Regions from separate parts of the Enterobacter oligotrophicus genome, predicted to be linked through region 2. Evidence: predicted binding sites of a transcription regulator. Region 2 holds the regulator's gene; each other region holds the start of a gene.

Region 1 (9,914 bases), 1.1 Mb from region 2:
GTTAATGCGGGTCCATTCACGTTAACTGATGTTCCCGTTGTACGCAGTAATATCGATTTGGATGTCAATGTCGTTGAAACCGATGGTTCAACCACACGCTTCACCGTTCCCTCTTCCGCGCTGAATATTAACGGCTTATCGCGTGTTGAAGGTTTAAGTTTTTCCGTGGGGCAGGTCCGTGATAGCGGAGAGGAAGCGCGTTCTCCCTGGGTGGTGAATCTGTCAAATGGCTCACGCATCGGCACGCGCGTTTCAGCCACCACCGCAGGCGTTGTGGCTGAAAAATACCAGGCGGCAGGGGCTATGCTGGAGTGGCTTATTAACGAAAACTGGCAAGTTTCTCCCGGCATTATGATGAGCAATGCCCGTTATCACGGCCAGCAACAGGGAAATAAGGCCGAACTGCAAAGCAACATTATGCTTCCCGCGCAGCTGTCATTAAGCCTGAGTGCATCTCATTATACCGGTGGCTATCGCGAAATGACGGAAGCCATGGACCCGGATTCACAATCTTACCAGAATTCCTGGAACGCCAGCCTCAACTGGAATAATGACATTATAGGGTCAGTATCGGTGCAATACAGCGCCGATTCCGGGGATGAGAACGGCGGTGGCTCGCGCTACCTGATGGCATCCTGGAGCAAAACGCTGGGGCATGCCTCTCTGTCGTTAAACTGGCAGCATGCGCTGAGCAGTGATGATTCTGAATATAACAGCCAGAATGATGGTGATACGTTTTATGCCAGCTTAATTATTCCCTTCGGCACAGAACGTATCAGCACGTATATGCGCAGCCAGGGTGATAAACGAAATTATGGCATCCAGGACAGCGGGAATATTGGGCAAAGCATCAACTACAATCTCTCTGCCGATCGCGAAAGCGAAAGTCGAAGCTACTCCTTCAATGGGAATATCAGCTCTAACCTGCATTATACGCAGTTAGGCCTGGCGGCTGGTCAAAGCGATGACGATCAACACAACTACAGCGCCTCTTTAAACGGTGGCGTTGCGTTACATCCTCATGGGATCACTTTTACGCCTTACCCGATTAAGGACACCTTCGGTATTGCGCGGTTGAGCGAGCCTGAAAGCGGAATTGAGATCAACACGCCGGATGGTACTGTCTGGACAGATGCCTGGGGTCAGGCCGTCGTACCTGGATTAAGGGAGTGGCAGAAATCACAGATTGTTATCAATACCAGTTCTTTACCACAAGGAATGGATTTGTCTAATGGTATCCAGACGATTAACGCGGCATACGGATCGTTTGCACAAATTGATTTCCATGTACTGAATACCCGTCGGGTCATGCTGGAGGTGAAAAAAGGTGATGGTTCCTGGCTCACCCGAGGTCTGAGCATTGTTGATAAAGAGAGCAATTATATTGTCAGCGTTATGGATAACGGCAGCGTATTTATTCCCGATGCGACGGGCACGCCAGAGCTGTTTGTTGTCGATGACAATATGACAAAAATATGCCAAATCCATTATTCCCTGAGTGACGAGAAAAACAAAGACGCCTATTACGAAAACGCAAAAGGATTATGCCAGTGAGTAAATTGCACAAAAAACTGCTTCATACATTGACGTGTTTGACATTGCTCTTTTCAGCGCAAGCGATTTGCGAGGAGTGTCATGTGGCATTTTCCCAGCCGAATGTCTCTTTTGGAAAATTCAGGCAGGACGATATTGTCGCTTCGCAAAAAAACTGGCAGCGAATGCCCGCAAAAGACGTTATGGTCAATGTGTATTGCCCTAAGCCCGTAGTCATGGCCCTTTTTGTCCAGGCGGCATCCGGCCCCGGTGGAGCCGTATTGTTTGGTGATGAAAGCCGGCTGGTAATAAGCGCCTACAATATGGTCATTGATGGTCACTCTCACAACCTTTCAAAAACGACCGATCAGGCTAATTTAGCTTATGCTGATAATCCCGCAGCAAAAATACTTTTGAAAAATAACGAAGGTGTAATTGCGCGAGAGAATATGAACTATGTTCGTGGAAAAAACATGAGTTTCACGATCAAACTCATTCCTGTTATTAATAATAGCCAACTGCGACATACCAGTGACATCACGGAACTGGAAAGCCATTTGTCATGGGTGTTATTAACGAAGGAATAAATAATTCACCGTCTCGGGTTTATCACTCGGGTGAATAGTTAGAAGAAAAACAGGCATCTGAACTGTGAAAGCAGGTCACGATTGCGCTTAATTATATCTATGTTAAGGAATAACTATGAAAAAAAGTTTGATTGTCGCCGCTCTGGCAATGGCGGCAACAGCAGCCCATGCTGGTGACAGTGCGGTGTTGAAAGTCAAAGCGACACTAAGCAGTGCCTCTTGCGTTCCTGAACTGAGCAATAACGGTGTTATTGATTTCGGTACCATTAAAGTGGGGGAGCTTTCTCAAACCCAGACAACACAGTTGGGTGAAAAAGGGCTCACGCTGACGATCAATTGCCCGACACCAACAAAAGTGGGCTGGAGTATTGCGGATAACCGCACGGATTCCAACGCCAGCACTGGCAGCAGTTCAAACCTGAAAGTGGCGCACGCTACGTCAAACGGTGGCGAGCTGCGCGGTAGCATGTCTACATTTGGCCTGGGCAAAACGCATGATGGTAAGAACATTGGTGCTTATTCAATCTATACCAGCACAGGTGAAGTAACCGCGAATGGTGCAACAGTTGAGCCGATCCGTACTGCGGTGACGGCAGGTTCTGGCATGAGCCGCTGGCAGAAAGCCAATGGCGGCACTATCGCCAATAAAGACCTGGGACTGATGAGCGTAGCACCAGCAGGAAAAACCGACCCGATGTCAGTATACAGCGTCTCTTTCCCGCTGAACGTCTCGCTGGCCGTTGAAAGCCTGAAAAAGCTGTCTTTGACGGAAGATACGGAATTTGATGGTCAGGCGACCATTAGCGTGGTGTACCTGTAAGGTGAAAAAATGCCGGGCAGCGAACGCCGCCCGGCATTGACAACATTACTCTTTATCGCCCAGCAGAACGGATTCCAGCGCGATTTTGATCATGTCGTTGAAGGTGGTCTGACGCTCAGCAGCAGAGGTTTGCTCATGCGTACGGATATGATCAGACACAGTGCAGATGGTCAGCGCTTTCGCACCAAACTCCGCCGCCACGCCGTAGATACCGGCCGCTTCCATTTCAACGCCCAGAATGCCGTATTTCTCCATCACGTCGAACATTTCGCCGTCCGGGGAATAGAACAGATCGGCGGAGAAGATGTTCCCCACGCGCGCGTCAACGCCCAGCGCTTTTGCGGCGTCAACCGCGTTACGCACCATGCCGAAGTCTGCAATCGCCGCGAAGTCATGATCTTTAAAACGCATGCGGTTGACTTTGGAATCGGTGCAGGCACCCATGCCGATAACCACGTCACGCAGTTTAACGTCCATGCGCACCGCGCCGCAGGAGCCAACGCGGATGATTTTCTTCACACCGAAATCGGTGATCAGCTCTTTGGTATAAATAGAGCAGGATGGGATGCCCATGCCGTGACCCATTACGGAGATTTTGCGGCCCTTGTAGGTACCCGTGAAGCCCAGCATGCCGCGAACGTTGTTCACTTCACGCACGTCTTCCAGGAAGGTTTCTGCAATGTGCTTCGCACGCAGCGGGTCGCCCGGCATCAAGACGACGTCAGCGAAATCACCCATTTCTGCATTAATGTGAGGAGTTGCCATCTTCAGTTCCTTTTACATTGTTGTTTTTGCCGGGTGGCGGCTGCGCCTAACCCGGCCTACATACTGTTCTCCCTCTCCCTGTGGGAGAGGGCTGGGGTGAGGGCATCAGGCCGCACCCAATCCGTTTAGAACATAGCCTTGCCATATTCCATGTCAGACGTACCAAAATATTTCGCAATCGTCTGGCCGATATCCGCGAAAGTTTCACGGTGACCGAGCGAACCTGGTTTCACTTTCGGGCCATACACCAGCACCGGAATATGCTCACGGGTGTGGTCAGTACCGGTCCAGGTCGGATCACAGCCGTGGTCCGCGGTCAGGATCAGAATGTCATCTTCACCCACCAGCTCCATCAGCTCCGGCAGACGGCGGTCGAACAGTTCAAGACCGGCAGCATAGCCTGCAACGTCACGACGGTGACCCCAGGAGGAGTCGAAGTCCACGAAGTTGGTGAAGACAATAGTCTTGTCACCCGCTTCTTTCATCTCTTTGATGGTGGCGTCGAACAGCGCATCCAGACCGGTGGCTTTCACTTTTTTGGTGATACCGCAGTTCGCGTAGATATCCGCGATTTTACCCACGGAAACCACGTGACCGCCTTTCTCGTCGACCAGTTTCTGCAGCACGGTTGGTGCCGGTGGCTCAACGGCCAGGTCGTGACGGTTACCGGTACGCTGGAAGTTACCCGCTTTGTCGCCGATAAACGGACGTGCGATCACGCGACCGATGTTGTAGCCGCCTTCGGTCAGCTCTTCACGGGCGATTTCGCACAGCTCGTAGAGTTTATCCAGGCCGTAGGTCTCTTCGTGGCAGGCAATCTGGAACACGGAGTCAGCAGAGGTGTAGAAAATCGGCTTGCCGGTTTTCATGTGTTCTTCGCCAAGCTGATCCAGAATCACTGTACCGGAAGAGTGGCAGTTGCCAAGATAGCCCGGCAGGTTGGCACGCTTAACCAGCTTATCGAGCAGTTCCTGCGGGAAGCTGTTCTCGTGATCGGAGAAGTAGCCCCAGTCGAAGAGAACCGGCACACCGGCGATTTCCCAGTGTCCAGACGGCGTATCTTTACCGGAAGAGAGCTCATGCGCCCAGGCGTAGGCACCCACGACTTCCGCGTTGCCATCCATACCGGCTGCGATTTTACCGGTAGAACCTTCGTGTGCTTTCACCAGACCCAGACGGGTCAGGTTTGGCAGGGTCAGAGGGCCTTTACGACCGTTGTCCGCTTCGCCTTTCGCACAGGCTTCCGCGATGTGGCCCATGGTATCGGAACCCACGTCACCAAAACGTTCTGCATCTTCGGTTGCGCCGATGCCGAATGAGTCCAGCACCATAATAAATGCACGTTTCATAATTGTTCTCCGTACGTAGTGCTTCAAAAAATAGCGATCAGATCAGTATACCGTTATTCGGTGATACGACGATAGACCGTAGGTGTGCTTTCCGGTGCTTTATCGTCAAGCGTGATTGCCGCTTTCACTGCTTTCGCCGCGTCCTGCCAGCTGGCTTCGTCTTTGGCGTGGATCACCGCCAGCGGACGTTGGCCGTCAACGCTGTCGCCCAGACGGGCCATATCAGTGAAGCCGACGCTGTAATCAATGGTGTCCGATGCCTGACGACGTCCGCCGCCCATCGATACCACCGCCATACCGAGCGCACGGGTATCCATTCCCGACACAAAGCCTTCCGTATCCGCATAAACCGCTTTGCTGAGCGTCGCGGTTGGCAGATATTTGGCGTAGTTTTCTACGAAATCGGTCGGGCCTTTCTGCGCCGCAACCATACGGCCAAAGATCTCTGCTGCTTTGCCATTGTCCAGCACCGCCTGCAGTTTCGCACGGGCGTCTGCGTCGTCTTTGGCGAGCTTGCCGGAGATCAGCATTTCCACGCACAGCGCCATTGTCACATCAAGCAGACGCGGATTACGGTATTCACCCGTCAGGAACTGCACGGCTTCACGCACTTCAACGGCGTTACCGGCGCTGGAGGCCAGAACCTGGTTCATATCCGTCAGCAGCGCGGTGGTGCGCACGCCTGCGCCATTGGAGACGCCCACGATCGCTTCAGCCAACGCAGCAGAAAGTTCATAGGTTGGCATAAACGCGCCGCTGCCCACCTTCACGTCCATCACCAGCGCGTCCAGTCCTTCTGCCAGTTTTTTGGCAAGGATAGAAGCGGTGATCAGCGGGATGGAGTCTACGGTTGCGGTAATATCGCGCGTCGCGTAGAAACGCTTGTCTGCCGGAGCAAGAGAGCTGGTCTGGCCGATAATCGCCACACCAACGTCTTTAATAATGTCGCGGAAGCGGTTGTCATCCGGGAAGATATCGAAGCCCGGAATGGCTTCCAGTTTGTCGAGCGTGCCGCCAGTATGGCCCAGGCCGCGCCCGGAGATCATCGGGATGTAACCACCGCAGGCCGCCACCATTGGGCCAAGCATCAGGGAGGTCACGTCACCCACGCCGCCGGTGGAGTGCTTATCCACAATCGGGCCGTTGAGGTTGAGGCTCTTCCAGTCGAGGACGGTTCCTGAATCTCGCATCGCCATGGTCAGCGATACCCGCTCAGGCATCGACATATCGTGGAAGAAAATGGTCATCGCCAGAGCCGCAATCTGCCCTTCAGAGACGGTGTTGTCACGAATGCCGTTGATAAAGAAGCGGATCTCTTCGTCGCTTAATGCATGACCATCACGTTTTTTACGAATAATTTCTTGTGCGAGAAACACGGAAACCTCCATGCGGAATCGGGGGAATTGTGGCGGGTGGCGCTACGCTTACCCGCCCTACGATCCTGTAGGCCGGATAAGCGAAGCGTCATCCGGCGTTGTCTGGCAATCAGTAGCTGCTTGCGCTCTTACCGTCGCCGTGACCCAGCGCTTTCAGCAGGCTTGCCAGCAGGCTGGATGCGCCGAAACGGTAGTGACGGGAATCCGCCCAGTCTGCGCCGAACAGTTCATCCGCAATCGCCAGGAACTGCTGCGCGTCTTCAGCCGTACGCACACCGCCCGCAGGCTTGAAGCCAACAGTTTTAGACACGCCCATATCACGGATCACTTCCATCATGATGCGTGCGCTTTCTGGCGTGGCGTTGACCGGCACTTTACCGGTAGACGTTTTGATGAAATCCGCACCGGCGTTGATGGAGATTTCAGACGCTTTACGAATCAACGCCTCTTCTTTCAGCTCGCCGGTTTCGATGATCACTTTCAGCAGCACGTTTGCCGCCGCGCACGCGTCTTTACAGGCTTTCACCAGGTCAAAACCGACCTGCTCGTTGCCCGCGATCAGCGCGCGGTACGGGAACACCACGTCAACTTCGTCAGCGCCGTAGGCAATCGCCGCGCGGGTTTCCGCCAGCGCAATCTCGATGTCGTCGTTGCCATGCGGGAAGTTAGTCACGGTTGCAATGCGCACGTCCGGCGTGCCCTGCTCTTTCAGCGTCTTACGGGCAATCGGGATAAAGCGCGGGTAGATACAGATGGCTGCGGTGTTACCGACGGGCGTTTTCGCCTGATGGCACAGGGCGATGACTTTCTCATTAGTGTCGTCATCGTTCAGGGTGGTCAGGTCCATCAGTTTCAACGCGCGCAGGCTGCTTGCAGTTAAATCGGTCATAACATTCTCCAACGGCAGTGCCGTATCAATTTTACCTTGCGGGTCTGTGAGTATTCTAACATTCACCCGCATCTACACTTCGACATTCATCACAGTTAATGAAAACTTCGTACAAATTTGCATTACTGTAATGAGATCTGACTCAAATTTTTATTCGCTAACTGCTGGCTAAAGCAGCGATACACCGTGTCGGATCAAAAGCCTCAACAGAACGACTTCCTACAATCTGTGCATCATCCGCAGAACACTAAAGGAAGCGAATATGTCCCACTCCAGCCCCGATGACCTGCAACAACGTTGCCAGCATATTGTGACAAGCCCGGTATTGAGCCCGGAGCAAAAACGTCACTTTCTGGCGCTGGAAGCGGAAAACAATTTGCCCTATCCACCGCTTCCCCAGGCGGCCCGCGCCGCGCTGGACGAGGGCTTTATCTGCGACATGTTCGAAGGCCATGCGCCTTACAAACCGCGCTACGTTCTGCCGGATTATGAAAAATTCCTGGCTAACGGTTCAGAATGGCTGGAGCTGGAAGGGGCAAAAGATCTCGACGATGCCCTCTCGCTGCTCACGATTCTTTACCACCATGTTCCGTCCGTCACATCAATGCCCGTTTATCTGGGCCAGCTCGATGCGTTGCTGCAACCATATGTTAGAATTCTAACACAAGAAGAGATCGATAGCCGAATAAAACGTTTCTGGCGCTATCTCGACAGAACGCTGCCGGATGCCTTTATGCATGCCAATATCGGCCCGGCTGATACCCCTGCCACCCGCGCCATTCTGCGTGCCGATGCAGAACTGAAGCAGGTTACGCCTAATCTGACCTTTATTTATGATCCTGATATCACCCCGCAAGATCTGCTGCTCAACGTGGCGAAAAACATTTGTGAATGCAGCAAACCGCATGTTTCTAATGGTCCGGTGAATGATAAAATTTTCACAAAAGGTCGCTATGGTGTGGTGAGCTGTTACAACTCCCTGCCGCTTGCAGGCGGTGGCAGCACGCTGGTGCGCCTCAACCTGAAAGCGATTGCAGAACACAGCGAATCAATCGAAGACTTCTTCACCCGCACCTTGCCGCACTACTGCCAGCAGCAGATAGCCATCATTGATGCCCGCTGCACGTTCCTGTATGAAAAATCCGCCTTCTTTGAGAATAGCTTCCTGGTGAAAGAGGGGCTGATTGATGCCGATCGTTTTGTGCCGATGTTTGGCATGTACGGTCTGGCGGAAGCGGTGAACACGCTCTGCGAAAAAGAAGGTCTTGCGAGCCGTTACGGTAAAGATGAGCAGGCCAACGCGCTGGGCTATCGCATCAGCGAACAGCTTGCGGCGTTTGTTGAAAACACGCCGGTGAAATATGGCTGGAAACAGCGGGCAATGCTTCATGCGCAGTCGGGGATCAGCTCTGACACAGGCACTACGCCTGGCGCACGTCTGCCTTACGGTGATGAACCGGACCCAGTCAGCCATCTGCTGGCCGTCGCCCCACATCATCAGTTTTACCACGCCGGTATCAGCGACATCCTGACGCTGGAAACAACGGTGAAACGCAACCCGCAGGCGGTCGTTCAGCTTTGCCTGGGCGCGTTCAATGCGGGGATGCGGGAATTCACCGCTAACGTGGCGGGTAACGATCTGGTGCGCGTCACCGGGTATATGGTGCGGTTATCGGACCTGGAAAAATACCGCGAAGCCGGATCGCGTACTAACACCACCTGGCTTGGCGAAGAAGCTGCACGCAATACCCGCATTCTGGAACGTCAGCCGCGCGTGATAAGCCATGAACAACAGATGCGCTTTAGTTAGTCAGATTATCCCCTTCTCCTGCGTGGACGGGCCGGGCAGCCGCCTGGCGCTGTTCCTGCAGGGCTGTAACCTGCGCTGCAAAACCTGCCACAACCCGTGGACGATCGGACGCTGCAACGACTGCGGCGACTGTGTGCCTCACTGCCCGCACGATGCGTTAAGCATTCAGGCCGGACGCGTCTGGTGGCAGGAGAGTGACTGCCACCAGTGTGATACCTGCCTGCACCTGTGCCCGCAGCAGGCAACGCCGATGGCGCACCGCTTCAGCGTGGAAGAGGTCCTTACCCAGATCCGCAGAGCCGCGCCGTTTATTGAGGGAGTCACCGTGAGCGGCGGCGAGGCGACAACGCAACTGCCGTTTTTGATCGCTCTTTTCACGGCGATCAAAGCCGATCCCGCACTACGCCACCTCACCTGCCTGGTGGATAGCAATGGTTTGTTGAGCGAAACCGGCTGGCAGAAACTACTGCCCGTACTGGATGGTGCCATGCTGGATCTGAAAGCCTGGGGAAATGAACACCATCGCTTCCTGACCGGCCGCGAGAATCCGCAGATTAAGCAAAGTATTCGCTGGCTGGCGCAGCATCAACGCCTGACGGAACTGCGGTTGCTGGTGATCCCTGACCAGTGTGATTATCTGGAACATCTGAAGCCGCTGACGACATTTATCCACGGGCTTGGGAACATTCCGGTGCGAATCAACGCATTTCACGCCCACGGGGTATACGGTGAAGCGGCAACATGGCGCAGTGCAACACCGGAGGATATAGAACCGCTGGCGCTGG
Region 2 (9,914 bases):
CACCGCTGCATCCTGCGGAGATTTTTTAAAGACTTTGGTGGCGAGGAAGTAGATTGCCGCATAGGTAATCCACATCGCCAGCGTCAGCACCAGGATCAGCGGCGACTGCGCCACAATGCCGGTCCACGGGGTCTGCACGGTCGCGCTGAACAGCGCAGCAGGCAGGGCAAAATCCATCACGAAAATATTGAGCAGGGAAACATTTTTGTTATCGACCATCTTTGCCTTACCGGCCCAGAATCCCAGCAGCATGATGACGAAAATCGGTGCAAGAGCATGAACAATTACGTAAGTCATAAATCACCTGTGATTAAAAAGAAGTAGCACTGGCGCGATGATTATTATTTTCAGGATGCAGGTTCCCACGCAGGCGCAGCCTTCGCGCCCGCGGGGTAATGCATCTGGCAGGTCTCTTTTTACTTACCAGCTTGCTCGCATACGTTCGCGTACGAGGGCAGAGCTGCGGCGGTTGTCAGCACCCAGACGGGTTTTCAACGTGGTGTCCTGACGAGCGTCATTGATGGCCTGTTGCAGGGTGGTTTTCACCTGCGTCAGATCGTTTTCAGACGGGGCATCCGGGTTGCTGATATCCAGCAGGTTAGAAAGCAGCCCCAGCGTGGCGTAGTTGCTGATGTCATAGGCCATTGGCGGAATGGTCGCCGCCAGTTTTTCCAGCGCCTCGACGGTACGCAGCGTAATGCGCGCCGCAGACTCTTTGCCCATCGCGTGGATCAGCACACCTTTGTCGTTGAACGCGATCAGACGGTTGGCCTGGTAGCCGTGCGCCAGAAACGCGCCAGACATCGCTTTGCCGACGATAAGCCCAATCACCGGGTGACCGGCCAGACGCGCGTTAGCATACGCAGCGGCGGCACCGGCCAGCGCCTGGTGGATACCAAACGCCTCTTCGCGACGGCCATAGGCCTGGCTTGGGACGTCGATCACCGCCACAATCGGGCGTTTCACGGATTTGTCAGCATCGGCAGCCACGGTTTCGCTGACCACTTTTGCCAGGGTCCAGCCCTCCAGCAGGCCGACTTCACCTTTCGCCGCGCGCGGGAAGTGGTTGTTGGCATCCGGTACGACGGCAACAAAACGCACCGTTTCACCGTTAAGCTCGCCATCGGCCGCCTGCACGGACGGACATAATCCCTCCAGACGTTTGGCGTTCGGGGCGAGGGTTTCCAGCCAGAGTTCGCCACGGCTTACTGAGTTAGTCATCATTTCACCTCCCGTGCAAAGAGCGCGTTAATCTGTTCGGCATCGGCCTGTTTGCGGGTGTCGAAATTCGTCAGACGCTTCAGGTAATCGTCATAGTTATCGGTGCGATGTTTTGCCGGTACACCTTTAGCAATCGCCTCGTTCATCGCCTGTTTCACGGCGTTAACACCGTCGCCCACCAGCGCATCTACCAGACCACTCTGATAGCGTACTTCGCCGCCGGTCATGCTCCAGATAAACGGGCGGTCGCGGGAGTCATACTCTTCAATGCCCGCTTCCTGCTCGATAACCTGCGGACCGTTGAGGCCGAGACGCGCTTCACGGGTCACAATCAGGTAGCTGCAGAGCGCCGCCGCGATGGACATCCCGCCGAAGCAGCCCACGGTCCCGGCGACAATCCCGACCACCGGGGTATAGCGACGCAGGTCAACAATCGCGGCGTGGATATCGGCAATCGCCGCCAGGCCGAGGTTGGCTTCCTGCAGACGCACGCCGCCGGTTTCGAGGCACAGCACCGCCTGAGTCGGAATGCCGTTACGGTTATCTTCTGCCGCCAGCTCCAGCGCCGCCGCCATTTTCGCGCCGGACACTTCGCCCATGCTGCCGCCCTGGAACGCGCCTTCAATCGCCACAACCACCGCAGGCTGACCGTTGAGGGTGCCTTTGGCGACAACCATGCCGTCATCCGCCTGCGGGACAATACCCTGAGGCCCAAGCCACGGGGAGATAATGCCTTCAAACGGCCCCAGCAGTTCACGATAGCTGCCGTCATCCAGCAGCGCCTGCGCACGCTGGCGCGCTTTCAATTCGATAAAGCTGCTGTCATCACGCATGGCTCACCCCTTCAAAAACCTGTTCGATACGAATGCGTGCCACGCCCGGCGTTGCGCCGAAATCGTGGATGGTCAGTTTGCCCGCAGGCAAGCTGCTGACGGTCTGCAGGCGGTTGAACAACGCCTCCCAGCGACCACGGCTGTTATCGACGGAGGTGGTGATATCAATGGTTAAGGTCTGGCCCGGTTCGGCGGTGAATAGCACCTCCATATCCCCGGAGCCGACTACCCCTGCCATCGCCCTGCCGCTTAATGCGCGGCTGGCTGGCACGGTTAATGTGATTTTTTCCATAACATCCTCTTAATGCTTTGAATATGGCGTTTCGACGCGGTCAAGAAACAGCGTGGCGGCAAGCAGATCGGCGGCTCCGCCGGGAGAAGCATTCAGCGCCAGCATCTCGCGATCCAGCCTCGTCAGCGCCTGCTGGCCTGCAAACGTTGCGCACCCTCCGGCGTTGAGCACCGCGCGGGCACCGTCCTGCATGGCATCCAGCCCCTCCATTCCGGCGCGAGACAGCACGCAGGTATCGGTGAGCGAGGTCATGATCGCCATCAGCGCGTCGAGCCTCGCCTGCGCTTCACTGCTGCCGTTGAGACGGCTCAGGCGAAGCTGCGGCAACGCGCGTTGCATGATGTGCGGGAACGCCTGCTGCGCCTCTTCGCGTGCGCCCGGCACGCGGTAGCGGTGCGTAGCGCGCAGCCCTTTACTGAACACTTTTGGAGCCGCATCGTCCGGCAGTTTCGCCAGCTGTGCGGCGGTGTTGGCAACGGCTTGCGCACGGGCGTCACCGCCCAGCATTGCCACGGCGCTCACCAGCAATCCCAATGCCCAAATCGCGCCACGGTGCGTGTTGACGCCACCGGTTGCCGCCATCATCTGCTTTTCGCCTTCGCGTCCGAGCCGCCCGACGGTTTGTCTGAGCGCGATATCTGCGGGACGCTGCCAGCTCTGTTGCGCCAGCGCCTGAAACGTGGGGGTCAGGCTGTGCGCGGAGCGCTCCATCAGCGCAAGTGATAAATCGTGGTGCGCGCCGTTCCCCCGACTGTCCACCAGACCGGGTTTCGGGCTTAATCGTGCTTCGTCAATCAGACATTGCGTGGCGGTTCGCGCCAGCCATTCGGCACCGCCTTCAACCTGAATCCGGGGCAGAAGTTTCATTACCAGCTCCGGAATTTCGCAGGTGGGTTGTAAAGACCGCCGGACCATTCCACCAGGTCAGACACGCTGCCTGCTGCCAGCAGAGAACGCGTTGCGTCGGTACGGCGAATCCCCATATCTTCCGGGTACACCACTTTTCCGCTCTGGCGCAGTTCCGCCACGCGTCTGGCGTCGACGCCCAGACCGATATCGGTGATACCCGCAACAGCCGCGACCATGGCACGACGCTCCTCAAGGTCTTTCGCGCGGTAGAGGTAAGCAATCCCCTCTTCCGTCAGCACGTGAGTCACGTCATCGCCGTAGATCATCACCGGCGCGAGCGGCATGCCGGAGGCTTTCGCCACGTCGATGGCATCCAGTTTTTCCACAAAGGTTGGCTTCACGCCCGCCTGGAAGGTTTCCACCATCTGCACGACCAGTTTTTTACCGCGCTGCATTGGGTCAGGCTCGGTGATCATGTTGAGCCAGGCCGGAGTAGCATGACGACGACCATGCGGGTCATGGCCCATGTTTGGTGCGCCGCCGAAGCCGGAGAGACGACCGCGCGTCACCGTTGAAGAGTTAGCGTAACCATCCACCTGCAGCGTAGAACCGATAAACATATCGACCGCATACTGGCCTGCCAGCTGGCAGAAGGCGCGGTTGGAACGCATGGAGCCATCGGCACCGGTAAAGAAGACATCAGGGCGGGCGCGGATGTACTCTTCCATCCCCAGTTCGCCGCCGAAGCAGTGCACGCTCTCCACCCAACCGCTCTCGATCGCCGGGATCAGCGTCGGGTGCGGGTTCAGCGTCCAGTGTTTACAGATTTTGCCTTTAAGTCCGAGCTGTTCACCGTAGGTTGGCAGCAGCAGCTCAATCGCTGCAGTGTTAAAGCCAATCCCGTGGTTCAAAGACTGCACCTGGTGTTCCGCGTAGATGCCTTTGATCGCCATCATCGCCATCAGGATATGTTCCTGTTTGATCAGGCGCGGGTCGCGGGTGAACAGCGGTTCGATAAAGAACGGCTTATCAGCAACGACGACGTAATCAATCCAGGAACCCGGAATATCGACGCGCGGCAGGTCGCATTCGTCGTCCACCAGCTCGTTCACCTGTGCGATGACGATACCGTCATGGAACGCGGCGGCTTCCACCAGCGCAGGTGTATCTTCGGTGCTCGCGCCGGTATAGAGGTTGCCTTTGCGATCCGCTTTAAAGCCCGCGATCAGCGCCACGTTGGGCGAGAGATCAACATACAGGCGGGAATAGAGTTCGATGTAGGTGTGGATCGCACCGATTTCGAGCTGACCATCTTCCAGCAGTTGCGAGATACGCAGGCTCTGAGTGCCGGAGAAAGAGAAGTCCAGTTTGCGGGCGATGCCTTTCTCAAAGATATCCAGATGCTCACTGCGGCCAACGCTTGGCATGATCATATGCAGGTCGTGCACGATTTGCGGGTTCACTTCAGCCAGTGAACGGGAAAGGAAATCCGCCTGCTTCTGGTTGTTGCCTTCCAGAACGACTTTGTCGCCCGGTGCGATCAGTTTTTCCAGCATGGCGACAAGATCGCCGGTTGGCAGTACCTTGCCCTGCACCGGTATGGACGCCAGACGACGCGCTTTTTCTGTGCGTCGAGTGTTCCATTGCCGGGTGGGTGTTTGCCCAGATAACATTATTAACCTCCTGATTCAGCGCATCATTCTGATTTGCTTAACGTTGAGTAAAGTGTGCGCTCTGGCGAGAAAGGCATCAATTAAGCGTAGAGTGGAATCATTAGCCTGAGAGTAATAATCAGGGTAAAGATTTGTGATCGGGATCAGTTCATGTTTCGGAAAAACGGGCTAAACGGGGTACAATTCGGAAGGTATAGTAAATAACTGACAATAATTACATCGCCGTTATGACCCAAATCATTCCATCAGACTTCGACATTGCAGCCGAAGAGAGCGCCGGATTCGTGCCGATGCGCGGCGTGGCTAACCCGCACCTGCAGACCATGCTGCCGCGCCTGATCCGCCGCAAGCTACAGTTCACCCCACACTGGCAACGCCTTGAGTTGCCGGACGGTGATTTTGTGGATCTCGCCTGGAGCGAAGCACCAGACCAGGCCCGCCATAAACCGCGTCTGGTTGTTTTTCATGGTCTGGAAGGCAGCCTGAATAGCCCTTACGCACACGGGTTGATTCAGGCGGCAAAAGCGCGCGGCTGGCTCGGCGTGGTGATGCATTTTCGCGGCTGCAGCGGCGAGCCGAACCGCCAGAAACGCATTTACCACTCCGGTGAAACCGAAGACGGCACCTGGTTTTTATGCTGGCTGAGGGAGAACTTTGGCACAGTGCCAACCGCAGCCGTGGGCTACTCGCTGGGGGGCAACATGCTGGCCTGCCTGCTGGCCAAAGAGGGTGACGCGGTGCCGCTGGAGGCGGCGGTAATTGTTTCCGCGCCGTTTATGCTGGAGCAGTGCAGCTACCATATGGAAAAAGGGTTTTCACGGGTGTATCAGCGCTACCTTCTTAACCTGCTGAAAGCCAACGCGGCTCGCAAACTTAAGGCGTATCCGGATACATTGCCCGTCAGCCTGCAACAGCTCAAGCGCGTGAAGCGTCTGCGCGAGTTTGACGATCTGATCACCTCGAAGATCCACGGCTTTGCGGATGCCATTGACTACTACCGTCAGTGCAGCGCGATGCCGTTATTGAACCAAATCACAAAGCCGACGCTGATTATCCACGCCAAAGATGACCCGTTTATGGATCACCACTCTATTCCGGCACCCGACCATTTACCGGCAAACGTGCAGTATCAACTTACGGAATACGGCGGACACGTCGGCTTCGTTGGCGGCACGCTGCGTCGACCCAAAATGTGGCTGGAAACGCGCATTCCTGACTGGTTAACGGCTTATCTGGACGGTAAACAATGATTATTCCCTGGCAGGATCTGGCTCCCGAAACGCTCGATAATCTGATTGAAAGTTTTGTATTACGTGAAGGCACCGATTATGGTGAACATGAACGTTCGCTTGAGCAAAAGGTCAGCGATGTGAAGCGCCAGCTCAAAAGCGGCGACGTGGTGCTGGTGTGGTCCGAACTGCATGAGACAGTCAATATCATGCCCCGCAACGCGTTTCACGGCTGAGCTTAAAACCTTTCCAGTCAGGGAGTTGCTATGTCTGCCAGACATCCGGTTATTGCCGTAACGGGTTCGAGTGGTGCGGGAACCACCACCACCAGCCTCGCCTTTCGCAAGATTTTCGCCCAGCTGAATTTACGGGCGGCAGAGGTCGAAGGCGACAGCTTTCACCGCTACACGCGCCCGGAGATGGACATGGCCATCCGCAAGGCGCGCGATCTGGGTAAACACATCAGCTATTTCGGCCCGGAGGCCAATGATTTCGGCCTGCTGGAGCAAACCTTCGCTGAATACGGTCAGAGCGGTAAAGGGCAATCCCGTAAATACCTGCATACCTACGATGAAGCCGTTCCCTGGAACCAGGTGCCGGGGACGTTCACGCCCTGGCAGCCGCTGCCGGAACCGACCGACGTGCTGTTTTATGAAGGGCTACACGGCGGCGTGGTCACGCCACAGCACGACGTGGCGCGCCATGTGGATCTGCTGGTCGGCGTAGTGCCGATCGTTAACCTCGAGTGGATACAGAAGCTGACGCGTGACATGAGCGAGCGCGGCCATTCGCGTGAAGCGGTGATGGATTCGGTGGTACGCTCCATGGAAGATTACATCAACTACCTCACGCCGCAGTTCTCCCGTACCCACATTAACTTCCAGCGCGTGCCGACGGTGGACACCTCTAACCCGTTCGCCGCCAAAAGTATCCCGTCGCTGGATGAGAGCTTTGTGGTGATCCATTTCCGCAATCTCGAAGATATCGATTACCCCTGGCTGCTGGCGATGCTGCAGGGCTCGTTTATTTCTCACATGAATACATTGGTGGTGCCGGGCGGGAAAATGGGGCTGGCGATGGAGTTAATTATGACACCGCTGGTGCAGCGGTTGATGGAAGGAAAGCAGATCGCGTGACGCCTGTTACCGGATGGCGTTTCGCTTATCCGGCCTACGTTCGTGCAGTTGTAGGCCCGGTAAGCGCAGCGCCACCGGGCTTTGTTTTAAGCCTCGATCACTTCATACGAATGGGTGATTTTTACCGCTTTCTCCAGCATTAACGCCACAGAGCAGTATTTCTCCGCAGAAAGATCCACCGCGCGTGATACCGCCGCATCTTTCAGCTCCTTGCCGGTAACAATAAAGTGCAGATTAATGTGCGTAAACAGGCGCGGTGCCTCTTCGCGGCGTTCAGACGTGAGTTTGACTTCGCAATCGGTCACATTGTGGCGGCCTTTTTGCAGAATCGACACCACGTCGATTGCGCTGCATCCGCCCGCCGCCATCAGCACCATCTCCATCGGGCTTGGGGCTTTGTCGCCGGAGTTCCCGTCCATCAAAATCTGGTGTCCTGAAGCGGACTCGCCCAGGAACGTTAACCCTTCAACCCACTTTACACGCGCTTGCATATTCATTAACTCCAACGTTGCATTTTTGGTGACAGATTACGCGCGCGTTACATTTCTCGCAACGGAAGGCGACCTGCATCATGCTGAAGCGAGACACCAGGAGACACGCGGCTAAAGCTATGCTAAAACACTCTGGATGCTACAGTAATACATTGACGTTACACATGTATGCAGAGGACATCAAACTTTACTGGCTGCGAAACGTTACGACAGCCGACTTCCCAGGGTATGGGTAAGAATTCGATTGCAACCCCAGAGTCCGGATGCATCTTATGACTCTGGTGACAGCTTATAACAGAGGATAACAGCGCATGGTGCTTGGCAAACCGCAAACAGACCCGACTCTCGAATGGTTCTTGTCTCATTGCCACATTCATAAGTACCCATCGAAAAGCACTCTGATTCACCAGGGTGAAAAAGCCGAAACGTTGTATTACATCGTTAAAGGCTCGGTGGCAGTGCTGATCAAAGATGAAGAAGGGAAAGAGATGATCCTTTCTTATCTGAACCAGGGCGATTTCATCGGTGAACTGGGCCTGTTTGAAGAGGGCCAGGAACGTAGCGCCTGGGTTCGTGCAAAAACAGCATGTGAAGTGGCTGAAATTTCCTACAAGAAATTCCGTCAGTTGATCCAGGTTAACCCGGACATCCTGATGCGTCTTTCTTCCCAGATGGCTCGCCGTCTGCAGGTCACGTCTGAGAAAGTGGGTAACCTCGCCTTCCTGGACGTTACCGGCCGTATCGCGCAGACGCTGCTGAACCTGGCGAAACAGCCAGACGCCATGACCCACCCTGACGGCATGCAAATTAAAATTACCCGTCAGGAAATTGGTCAGATCGTCGGTTGCTCCCGCGAAACAGTGGGCCGTATCCTGAAAATGCTGGAAGACCAGAACCTGATCTCTGCCCACGGTAAAACTATCGTGGTTTACGGAACCCGTTAATTCCGGCCAAACGGCGTGCCATCGCAAGGTGGCACGCCGTTTTTGTCTCTATTCCCATGTGGCGCAGGCTGATTTATCACCCGGAAGTTAACTACGCACTGCGACAAACGCTGGTGTTGTGTCTTCCCGTGGCTGTGGGTCTGATCCTCGGACATCTCCAGCAGGGTCTGCTGTTTTCTCTCGTTCCCGCCTGCTGCAACATTGCCGGTCTGGATACGCCGCATAAGCGTTTTTTCAAACGTCTGATTATTGGTGGCTGCCTGTTCGCAGGCTGTAGCCTCGCCGTACAGCTCCTGCTTGCCCGCGATATTCCGCTGCCGTTGATTTTGACCGTGCTGGCGATGACGCTCGGCGTGACCGCCGAAATCAGCTCGCTGCATGCCCGGTTACTCCCCGCTTCGCTGATTGCCGCCATCTTCACTCTGAGCCTTGCGGGCAATATGCCGGTGTGGGAACCGCTGCTGATCTACGCCCTCGGCACGCTGTGGTACGGGCTGTTTAACTGGTTCTGGTTCTGGCTGTGGCGCGAACAACCGCTGCGCGAATCCCTGAGCCTGCTCTATGTGCAGCTTGCAGATTACTGCGAAGCCAAATATACCCTGCTTACCCAGCACACCGATCCGGAAAAATCACTGCCGCCGCTGCTGGCACGTCAGCAAAAAGTGGTCGATCTGATAAGCCAGTGCTATCAGCAATTACACATGCTGGCCGCCAATAAAAACCATGATTACAAGCGGCTGCTGCGTACCTTCCAGGTGGGGCTGGATTTACAGGAGCATATCTCCGTGAGCCTGCATCACCCGGAGGAAGTGCAGAAGCTGGTGGAACGCAGCCACGCCGAAGCGGTGATCCGCTGGAACGCGCAGACCGTTTCTGCGCGCCTGCGGGTACTGGCGGACGATATTCTGTATCACCGCTACCCGACGCGATTTACCATGGACAAACAGCTCGGCGCGCTGGAGAAAATCGCCCGTCAGCACCCGGAAAACCCGGTCGGGCAGTTTGCCGCCTGGCACTTCAGCCGCATCGCCCGCGTGTTGCGCACCCAGCGGCCACTTTACCCTCGCGACCTGATGGCCGATAAACAGAAGCGTCTGCCGCTGCTGCCCGCGCTGAAAAGCTACCTTTCACTGAAATCTGCTGCCCTGCGCAACGCCGCGCGGATAAGCGTGATGCTCAGCATCGCCAGCCTGATGGGCATGGCGCTGCACCTGCCGAAGCCGTACTGGATTTTAATGACGGTACT
Region 3 (9,914 bases), 200 kb from region 2:
TACCAATGGCGAAATCCAGTCGGCCATCGCGAATCGCAGGCAGGAAGGAGGAGAGCTGCGCTTCATACATGGAGACGCGCGCTTTCGGGAACACTTCCTTGAACTTTTTGATCATCTCCGACAGGAAGGTGAAGCCAATCAGCGAGGGATAACCAAAGGAGACATCCATGACGGTACTAAAACTGAGGCTGTTAATCTCGCTCACCATGTTTTTCATTTCGCGGGTGATCGACTCAGAGTACGACAGCAGCACCTGGCCTGCAGCAGTGAGTTTCACGCCGGTGTTTTTGCGGATCATCACTTCCACGCCGAAGTAGGATTCGATATCGCTGATGATTTTGCTGACGGCGGGTTGCGTCAGACCCAGTTGTCTTGCAGCAGAACCTATGGAGCCACTTTTAATGACTTCCTGAAATACAACAAGGTGCTGTGTTTTCGGTAGAATAATAGTGTTCATAATATTCTGCGCTTATTTCCCTATGACGGGGTGAATTCTACTCAATATTGTTTCAGAGGGTATGTGCTGTTACTCACAATTTATCTTTTCACAGGATTTTACGACCCGCCACAAAGCCTTTAAAACACTTTAAAATCAATAAATTACACGGTTAAAAATACGCTATCTTGATGATATTGATCAACAAAATATGCGGTAATAAATTTATTTTATGGCGATAACTATGGTGAATTTTTCACACATGAAAATATCAATTAAGTCTATCTTTCAGGCAATTAAAGATTAATAAATAGGCATTATTCGTTTAAAACATTTTTGTAATTTATCAAATATGATAATAATCCTTTTTCCGATCAGGCAGAAAGAGTGGAATACATCACACATTCACAGGGTAAATGTTTTTGAATTCAATATATGCTTATCAAATAAGAAAACATTCAGAACCATTAAGGCAACAACCATAACAAATCAACAACACTGGAAAATCACGATTTTTTAGCGCGAAATTTTGTGATTACGATCATCTGCGGAGGATGAGGAAAACCATTAATCTATAAACAGTGAAATGTGCTTAGTGTCGCAAATTTGAGAATTAGTATCGTTTGGATGATTTGACACACAGGGACGAAAAGCAAAAACCCCACCGAAGCGGGGTTTTTTAAGAAGTTGAAGCTGACCGATAAGCCGGGTTCTGTCGTGGACAGTCATTCATCTAGGCCAGCAATCGCTCACTGGCTCAAGCAGCCTACCCGGGTTCAGTACGGGCCGTACCATGTGAACCCCTATTTGGCCTTGCTCCGGGTGGAGTTTACCGTGCCACGGACTGTTACCAGCCGCGCGGTGCGCTCTTACCGCACCCTTTCACCCTTACCTGATCCCGCTTGCGCGGGCCATCGGCGGTTTGCTCTCTGTTGCACTGGTCGTGGGTTTCCCCCCCAGGCGTTACCTGGCACCCTGCCCTGTGGAGCCCGGACTTTCCTCCCCTCCGCCCGTCTCCCCCGAAAGGGACGACGACGAAGCGGCGACTGTCTGGTCAGCTTCGGCGCGCAGTATAGTGGGTTTGCGCGCCGCTGTCACCCTTGGGTATGCATCCCCACCAGCAAAGTGGCGGCGATATTGCGTGAAGCGCGGTAAATGTTGTCATACGCACCGCGGAACGCCTCCTCCAGGGAGCCAATACTGGTCAGCACGCTGAACACCGCATCGATGCCGTACTGGTGCACCACGCCTACGTCCGGGGTAAGGCTACCGGCAATACCAATTACCGGCTTATGGTATTTTTTGGCAACATCCGCGACGCCGACAGGTACTTTGCCATGAATGCTCTGGCTGTCGATGCGCCCTTCTCCCGTCACCACCCAGGTACAGTCGTGGATATGTTCTTCGAGGTTAAGCGCCTGGGTGACAATCTCAATGCCGCTCCTAAGCTCCGCACCGAGAAACGCCATCAGCGCCGCGCCCATTCCGCCAGCCGCCCCCGCGCCAGGAACATGCTTTACGTCAATGCGCAGGGATTTTTTAATCACATCCGCGTAGTGGCTGAGGTTGGCATCAAGTTCAAGGATCATCCCCTCGGTCGCCCCTTTTTGTGGACCAAAGATGCGCGACGCCCCTTTCTCCCCCACCAGCGGGTTGGTGACGTCGCAGGCGACGCGAATTTTGCAGCCCTTCAGCCTGCCATCAAGCCCCGAAATATCAATGCTGTTAAGGGCCATCAGGCTACCGCCGCCGTAACCAATCTCCGTCCCGTTGGCGTCGGTGAGTTTTGCCCCGAGCGCCTGTATCATCCCCGCGCCGCCGTCGTTGGTTGCGCTGCCGCCGATGCCGATAATGATATTACGCGCGCCTTTATCGAGTGCGCGGAGGATAAGCTCCCCGGTGCCGCGTGAGGTTGTAACAAGTGGATTACGCTGTGCCGGAGGGACAAGCGCCAGACCGCTGGCAGCCGCCATCTCAATAAAGGCCGTGCTACCGTCACCGGACATTCCCCAGCAGGCATTCACCTTTTCACCCAACGGGCCCGTGACCACGGCATGCTGTTCTGTACCCTGGGTAGCGGCGATCATCGCTTCAACGGTACCTTCCCCGCCGTCGGCTACAGGAACAGAAACATAAAGTGCATCGGGGAAAATCTCCCGAAATCCTTTTTCTATCGCCTGAGCTACCTCGGTGGCAGAAAGGCTTTCTTTATAAGAGTCTGGCGCGATTACGATTTTCATAGTTGTAGCCTGTTACAGCGCAGATCCGGCCTGGACCGTAGGCCCGGTAAGCGTAGCGCCACCGGGCAGGACGTCATTAGCGAGCAACTTCCACCTTCGCCAGTTTTTCGTAGTAGCACGCAAGCGCGCTGTGGTCGGCGGTGCCCAGTCCATCTGCACGCAGCGCCTGCATCATCTCCATGACGGCGGCAGTCAGTGGCAGTTGTGCCCCTACGCCGTGAGAGGTATCCAGCGCGTTCGCCAGATCTTTAATGTGCAGGTCAATTCGGAAACCGGGCTTGAAGTTACGATCCATCACCATCGGCGCTTTGGCATCCAGCACGGTGCTGCCCGCCAGGCCGCCGCGGATAGCCTGATATACCAGATCCGGATTTACGCCCGCTTTGGTTGCCAGCGTCAGCGCCTCTGACATCGCAGCAATGTTCAGCGCCACGATCACCTGGTTTGCCAGCTTGGTGACGTTGCCCGCACCGATTTCACCGGTATGCACCACAGAGCCCGCCATCGCTTTCATCAGGTCGTAGTATTTGTCGAAAATCGCCTTATCGCCGCCCACCATCACTGACAGCGTGCCGTCGATAGCTTTTGGCTCGCCGCCGCTGACCGGTGCATCCAGCATGTCTACGCCTTTCACCTTCAGCGCCTCGCTGATTTCACGGCTTGCCAGTGGTGCGATAGAACTCATATCAATCACCACCAGGCCCGGTTTTGCACCGTCGATGATGCCGTTTTCACCCAGCGCCACCTCCTTCACGTGCGGGGAGTTGGGCAGCATGGTGATGATCACGTCGCACTGTTCGGCAACCGCTTTGGCAGTGGTGGCTGTTTCTGCACCTGCTGCGATCACCTCTGCCACGGCGTCTGAATTGCGGTCTAACACCACCAGTGAGTAACCCGCTTTGATGAGGTTCTTACTCATTGGTTTACCCATGATACCTAAGCCAATAAAGCCCACTTTCAGCGTCATAATCTTGTCCTCAATGATGGTTATTTTTTAAAAGCATCTGCTAATTTCTGCGTGGCGGAGCGGAATACGCCGAGGTCACTGCCAACGGCAACAAACGTCGCGCCCCACTCCAGATAGCGGCGGGCATCGGCTTCAACAGGAGCCAGAATGCCGCACGGTTTACCGTGCGCTTTGGCGCGGGTGAAGATGTGCTGAATGGCGCGCTGCACGTCCGGATGACCCGCATTGCCCAGGTGTCCTAACGCAGCGGCCAGATCGCTTGGTCCCACGAAGATGCCGTCTACACCGTCGGTTGCGGCAATGGCATCGACGTTATCAACGCCCTGCTGACTCTCAATCTGTACCAGGATGGTGATGTTCTTGTTGGACTGCGCAAAGTAGTCCGGCACGGTGCCAAACATGTTGGCGCGGTGTGAAACGGACACGCCGCGAATGCCTTCCGGCGGATAGCGGGTAGAGGCTACGGCCAGCACCGCTTCTTCTTCCGTTTCTACGAACGGGATCAGGAAGTTGTAGAAACCGATATCCAGCAGACGCTTGATGATCACCGGCTCATTAGTAGGAACACGCACCACCGGCGCGCTCGGGCTGCCTTTTAACGCCATCAGCTGTGGAATAAAAGTGCTGATATCGTTCGGCGCATGTTCGCCGTCCAGCACCAGCCAGTCGAACCCGGCCAGACCCAGCACTTCGGTGCTGATTGGGTTTGCCAGCGCAGACCAGCAGCCAATCTGGATCTGGTGCGCCGCGAGGGCCGCTTTAAACTTGTTCGGGAAGATATCGTTACTCATCGCTTATACCTTTGCTTATTTCTGCAATTCCATACGTTTGATGTCGCCTACCACGAACAGGTAGCAGACCATCGCCATCAACGCTGAACAGCCAACGAATACCAGTGCCGCGTTGAACGAATGCAGTTCACTGACCAGATAACCAATGACCAGTGGAGTCGCAATCGACGCCACGTTGCCAAAGACGTTAAACACCCCGCCGCACAGGCCGACAATCTCTTTTGGTGCCGTGTCGGAAATCACCGGCCAGCCCAGCGCACCAAAGCCTTTGCCGAAGAACGCCAGCGCCATCAGGGCCACCACCAGCGTGGTGTTATTGGTGTAGTTACACAGAATGATGGACGACGCCAGCAGCATACCGAGCACAATTGGCAGCTTACGCGCCAGGGTGATCGACTTGCCCTGCTTAATCAGATAATCCGAGAACACCCCGCCCAGCACGCCACCGGCAAAACCGCACAGCGCCGGAATCGAGGCCACCAGGCCCACTTTCAGAATCGACATTCCCTTTTCCTGCACCAGATAAATCGGGAACCAGGTGAGGAAGAACCAGGTGATGGTGTTGATAAAGTATTGACCAAAAAAGACGCCCAGCATCATGCGGTTGGTCAATAACTGTTTGATGTAATGGAGCTTAGGACCGCTCGCAACCTGCGCACCCGGCTTTTTGTGGTCCATATCCACCACCGCGCCGCCTTCGGAGATGAACTTCAGCTCCTGCTCAGACATGCGCGGATGGTCGGTCGGGTTATGGATAAACTTCACCCAGATGCCGGTCAGCACAAAACCAATCACGCCCATCACGGTGAAGACATGTTCCCAGCCCCAGGCAAAGGTTAACCAGCCCAGCAGCGGAGAGAAGATTGCCAGTGAGAAATATTGCGCCGCATTAAAGAGAGCCGATGCCGTACCACGCTCTTTGGTCGGGAACCAGGCCGCCACGATACGGGCATTCGCCGGGAATGACGGCGCTTCCGAGAAGCCGAGCATAAAGCGCATGATAAACATCGACACGCCCGCCCAGGCCAGCGGGAAGACGTCCACAAAGCCCTGCAGGAATGTGAACAGCGACCAGAAGAACAGGCTATATGTGTAAACCTTTTTGGAGCCGAACTTATCGAGCAGCCAGCCGCCGGGGATCTGCATCAGCAGGTAGGCCCAGCCAAACGCGGAAAAGATGTAACCCATTGAGACGGCGCTCAGTTGCAGTTCTTTCGCGACTTCCGTACCGGCAATGGAGAGCGTCGCACGGTCAGCATAGTTAATGGCCGTGACGATAAAAATAATGAGCAGAATTAAATATCGGGTGGGCACACCCTTTTTTGATTCTACAGTGGTATCCAGTATCATGTTTATTTCCTCGGGCATATCGATATTTTATATTTATAATTTTAAAAAGAGTATTTCCTGATTATTTATCGATAGCAGGTAATATCAGGTAATTAACCAGACGCAATGAAATCGTCATTCAGTATAATCATCGACCCGTGGCTTAACACTGGATTAACGCTCAATAATTGACGCTGTTTTTAATAATATTTTGAGCATATGCACAAAGCACTGGGCGCTAATGCACAGAATCACGGATTAGCACCCAGGTAGCGCCACTTCTCGCCTCAGCGAGTGATCTGGATCACATTCTTATATCTGAAGTCCTGACATTCTTTATTTAAGAAAGCAGCATCTTTATTTCGATAATAAGAAAATAGATACCGATCTGCCTGCATTTATTATCAGACATTTTGCTGGAGAATACTGAACAATGGCCGACATTGAAATTCGACAAGCATCGCCGACGGCGTTTTATATAAAAGTACACGATACCGATAACGTGGCGATTATTGTTAACGACAACGGCTTAAAAGCGGGAACCCGTTTCCCGGATGGGCTGGAACTGATTGAGCATATACCACAAGGACATAAAGTTGCGCTGGTGGATATCCCCGCGCACGGTGAAATCGTGCGTTACGGGGAAGTCATTGGCTATGCGGTGCGCGCCATCCCGCAGGGAAGCTGGATTGAGGAGTCGCTGGTTGAGCTGCCTAAAGCGCCGCCGCTGAACACCCTGCCACTGGCGACCCGCGTACCTGAACCACTGCCACCGCTGGAAGGGTATACCTTTGAAGGCTACCGCAACGCGGACGGCAGCGTCGGCACCAAAAACCTGCTCGGCATTACCACCAGCGTGCACTGCGTGGCGGGCGTGGTCGATTACGTGGTGAAAATCATCGAACGCGATCTGCTGCCGAAATACCCGAACGTGGACGGCGTGGTGGGTCTTAACCACCTTTACGGCTGCGGCGTGGCGATCAACGCGCCCGCAGCGGTCGTGCCTATTCGTACCATTCACAATATCGCGCTGAACCCGAACTTTGGCGGCGAGGTCATGGTGATTGGCCTCGGCTGTGAAAAACTACAGCCAGAACGTCTGCTGCAGGGCACCGAGGATGTGAAAGCGATTCCGGCAGACGATGCCAGCATCGTGCGTCTGCAGGACGAACACCACGTCGGTTTTCGTTCGATGGTCGACGATATTCTTCAGGTGGCGGAACGTCATCTGGACAAACTCAACACGCGCCAGCGCGAAACCTGCCCGGCTTCTGACCTGGTGGTGGGTACCCAGTGCGGCGGCAGCGATGCGTTTTCCGGCGTCACCGCTAACCCGGCGGTGGGGTATGCGTCCGACCTTTTCGTCCGCTGCGGTGCCACGGTGATGTTCTCCGAAGTCACCGAAGTGCGTGATGCCATCCATCTTCTTACGCCGCGCGCTGTCAACGAAGAGGTTGGCAAGCGCCTGCTGGAAGAGATGGCCTGGTACGATAACTATCTCGACATGGGTAAAACCGACCGCAGCGCCAACCCGTCTCCGGGAAATAAAAAAGGCGGCCTGGCAAACGTGGTGGAAAAAGCCCTCGGTTCGATTGCCAAATCCGGGCAGAGCGCCATTGTGGAAGTGCTCTCTCCCGGCCAGCGCCCAACCAAACGCGGCCTGATTTATGCGGCAACGCCAGCCAGTGATTTTGTTTGCGGCACACAGCAGGTGGCATCCGGCATTACGGTGCAGGTCTTCACCACCGGACGCGGCACGCCGTATGGCCTGATGGCAGTGCCGGTCATCAAGATGGCGACGCGTACCGAACTGGCAAACCGCTGGTATGACTTAATGGATATCAACGCGGGCACCATCGCCACCGGGGAAGAGAGCATTGAGGAGGTAGGCTGGAAGTTGTTCCACTTCATTCTGGATGTGGCGAGCGGCAGGAAGAAAACCTTCTCCGACCAATGGGGATTACATAATCAGCTGGCGGTGTTTAACCCGGCACCGGTGACGTGATGTCCTCTCACCCTGCCCTCTCCCCACAGGGGAGAGGGTAAAAACTGCACCGAGCCTTTAAACCAGCACCACATCAATCCCGCTTTTGCGTAATCCTTCCAGACTTTCTGCCGGAATGCCTTCATCGACAATAATCATATCAATCCGTTGCGTATCAATGATTTTATGCAGGCTTGAGCGGTTAAACTTGCTGGAGTCTGTGACCACAATAATGCGCTCTGCCACCTCGCACATTTTGCGATTCAGACGGGCTTCGTCTTCGTTATGCGTGCTTACACCGCGATCGAGATCGATGGCGTCGACGCCCAGGAACAGCAGGTCAAAATGGTAATTCTGTAATGATTGCTCCGCCTGGTCGCCGTAGAAAGATTGCGACTGACGGCGTAAATGCCCGCCGGTCATCAGCAATTCCACCCCTTCCGCTTCCAGCAACGCGTTTGCGACATTCATGCCGTTGGTCATCGCAATCACATCCGTATGCTGGCGCAGCATACGGGCGATTTCAAACGTCGTGGTGCCGGAGTCCAGAATGATACGGTGTCCTGGCTTTACCAACGCGGCAGCGGCCTGGGCGATGCTGCGTTTGACCGCCGTATTAAGCGAGCTTTTATCCTCAACGGAAGGCTCAACGCCAGGCGCATTCCCTTCGCAAATCAGCGCTCCACCGTAAGCGCGAACGGCAATCCCCTGCTTTTCCAGGAAGGCCAGATCGTTACGGATCGTCACCGTCGACACACCGTATAAATGAGAAAGATCGTTAACCTGCACGCTTCCCTGCGCCCGCAACCGCTGAATAATCTGCTCTCGCCTTTCACTGGTGCCGGTGATGCGTTTTTCTGCGGATGAATCGGTGCTGCTCATGCGAGCTCCTTAGTAAATAAACTTTCGTTTCATTTCGTTTTGCCTATTAAGGCCTTTCTTTTACGGGAATGCAAGTCCTGTCTGGCCATCAGACACAAGCATACCAGCGGCTGAAACCTTTCATTATGTTTCTTTTGTGAAACAGATCGGAAAACTATTATCTTTCGTTTTATTTTTATACCACCATGATGCAGGATTAAATGAAACAAAACGAAAGATGAATACCATCACCATCCGAAATGGAGAGGAAAGTGAAACATCTGACAGAAATGGTGGAACAACATAAACGGGGGAATGCAAACGGGATTTATGCCGTCTGTTCCGCACATCCATTGGTACTTGAAGCTGCGATTCGTTACGCGCATTCGCATCAGACGCCGTTATTAATTGAAGCCACCTCCAACCAGGTGGATCAGTTTGGCGGCTATACCGGTATGACGCCCGCTGATTTTCACGGGTTTGTCTGGCAGTTGGCCGCGTCACTCGGTTTGCCGACATCACAGCTGATCCTCGGGGGCGATCATTTAGGGCCTAACCGGTGGCAAAATTTGCCTGCGCATCAGGCGATGGCAAATGCCGACGATCTGATCAAAAGCTATGTTGCTGCCGGATTCAAAAAGATCCATCTCGACTGCAGCATGTCCTGTGAAGACGATCCGGTACCGTTAACCGATGCAATCGTCGCGCAACGTGCAGCTCGTCTGGCGAAAATCGCCGAAAAGACTTGCCGCGAACAGTTTGGTACATCGGATCTGGTTTACGTTATCGGTACAGAGGTCCCCGTTCCCGGCGGCGCACACGAGACGCTGACCGAACTCGACGTCACCACGCCAGACGCGGCCCGCGCCACGCTTGAAGCGCACCGCCACGCATTCGAAAAAGAGGGCTTGAGCGACATCTGGCCGCGCATTATTGGTCTGGTGGTTCAGCCCGGCGTCGAATTTGACCACGCGCACGTCTGCGATTATCAGCCACACAAAGCCGTCGCGCTGAGCAAAATGGTGGAAGCGTACGACACGCTGGTGTTTGAAGCGCACTCCACCGATTACCAGACACCACAGGCGCTTCGTCAACTGGTGAAAGATCACTTTGCCATCCTGAAAGTTGGCCCTGCCCTGACCTTCGCCCTGCGCGAAGCGCTGTTCTCACTGGCCGCCATTGAAGAAGAATTGCTGCCTGCAAAAGCCAGCTCTGGCCTGCGCCATGTGCTGGAAAACGTGATGCTTGACCGGCCGGAATACTGGCAAAGCCATTACCACGGTGACGGTAATGCCCGACGCCTGGC

The links. The regulator CRP, encoded in region 2, controls carbon source genes, mostly activating them, when cyclic AMP is high. The targets are predictions, from matches to a motif close to ATGTGANNNNNNTCACAT.
Region 1: deoC (deoxyribose-phosphate aldolase) is a predicted target of CRP. The motif match lies at 7,450-7,467, and genes of this name have one in related genera.
Region 3: garD (galactarate dehydratase) is a predicted target of CRP. The motif match lies at 6,056-6,073, and genes of this name have one in related genera.

The regions. Positions count from the first base shown of each region.
Region 1 covers NZ_AP019007.1:3,172,568-3,182,481, reverse strand. Annotated here, with positions in the region: gene EoCCA6_RS15285 (fimbrial biogenesis usher protein) at 1-1,554, shown strand, start outside; gene EoCCA6_RS15280 (DUF1120 domain-containing protein) at 1,545-2,120, shown strand; gene EoCCA6_RS15275 (DUF1120 domain-containing protein) at 2,236-2,940, shown strand; gene deoD (purine-nucleoside phosphorylase) at 2,986-3,705, opposite strand; gene deoB (phosphopentomutase) at 3,831-5,054, opposite strand; gene deoA (thymidine phosphorylase) at 5,108-6,430, opposite strand; gene deoC (deoxyribose-phosphate aldolase) at 6,540-7,319, opposite strand; gene EoCCA6_RS15250 (YjjI family glycine radical enzyme) at 7,582-9,129, shown strand; gene EoCCA6_RS15245 (YjjW family glycine radical enzyme activase) at 9,104-9,914, shown strand, end outside.
Region 2 covers NZ_AP019007.1:2,047,911-2,057,824, forward strand. Annotated here, with positions in the region: gene EoCCA6_RS09950 (AEC family transporter) at 1-297, opposite strand, end outside; gene mdcE (biotin-independent malonate decarboxylase subunit gamma) at 421-1,221, opposite strand; gene EoCCA6_RS09960 (biotin-independent malonate decarboxylase subunit beta) at 1,221-2,054, opposite strand; gene mdcC (malonate decarboxylase acyl carrier protein) at 2,047-2,346, opposite strand; gene EoCCA6_RS09970 (triphosphoribosyl-dephospho-CoA synthase) at 2,356-3,213, opposite strand; gene mdcA (malonate decarboxylase subunit alpha) at 3,213-4,868, opposite strand; gene EoCCA6_RS09980 (hydrolase) at 5,096-6,118, shown strand; gene EoCCA6_RS09985 (YheU family protein) at 6,115-6,333, shown strand; gene EoCCA6_RS09990 (phosphoribulokinase) at 6,364-7,233, shown strand; gene EoCCA6_RS09995 (OsmC family protein) at 7,320-7,724, opposite strand; gene crp (cAMP-activated global transcriptional regulator CRP) at 8,036-8,668, shown strand; gene EoCCA6_RS10005 (YccS/YhfK family putative transporter) at 8,725-9,914, shown strand, end outside.
Region 3 covers NZ_AP019007.1:1,845,874-1,855,787, forward strand. Annotated here, with positions in the region: gene tdcA (transcriptional regulator TdcA) at 1-457, opposite strand, end outside; RNA gene rnpB (RNase P RNA component class A) at 1,122-1,498, opposite strand; gene garK (glycerate 2-kinase) at 1,531-2,676, opposite strand; gene garR (2-hydroxy-3-oxopropionate reductase) at 2,753-3,643, opposite strand; gene garL (2-dehydro-3-deoxyglucarate aldolase) at 3,664-4,434, opposite strand; gene EoCCA6_RS08860 (MFS transporter) at 4,450-5,784, opposite strand; gene garD (galactarate dehydratase) at 6,197-7,768, shown strand; gene EoCCA6_RS08870 (DeoR family transcriptional regulator) at 7,826-8,629, opposite strand; gene kbaZ (tagatose-bisphosphate aldolase subunit KbaZ) at 8,869-9,914, shown strand, end outside.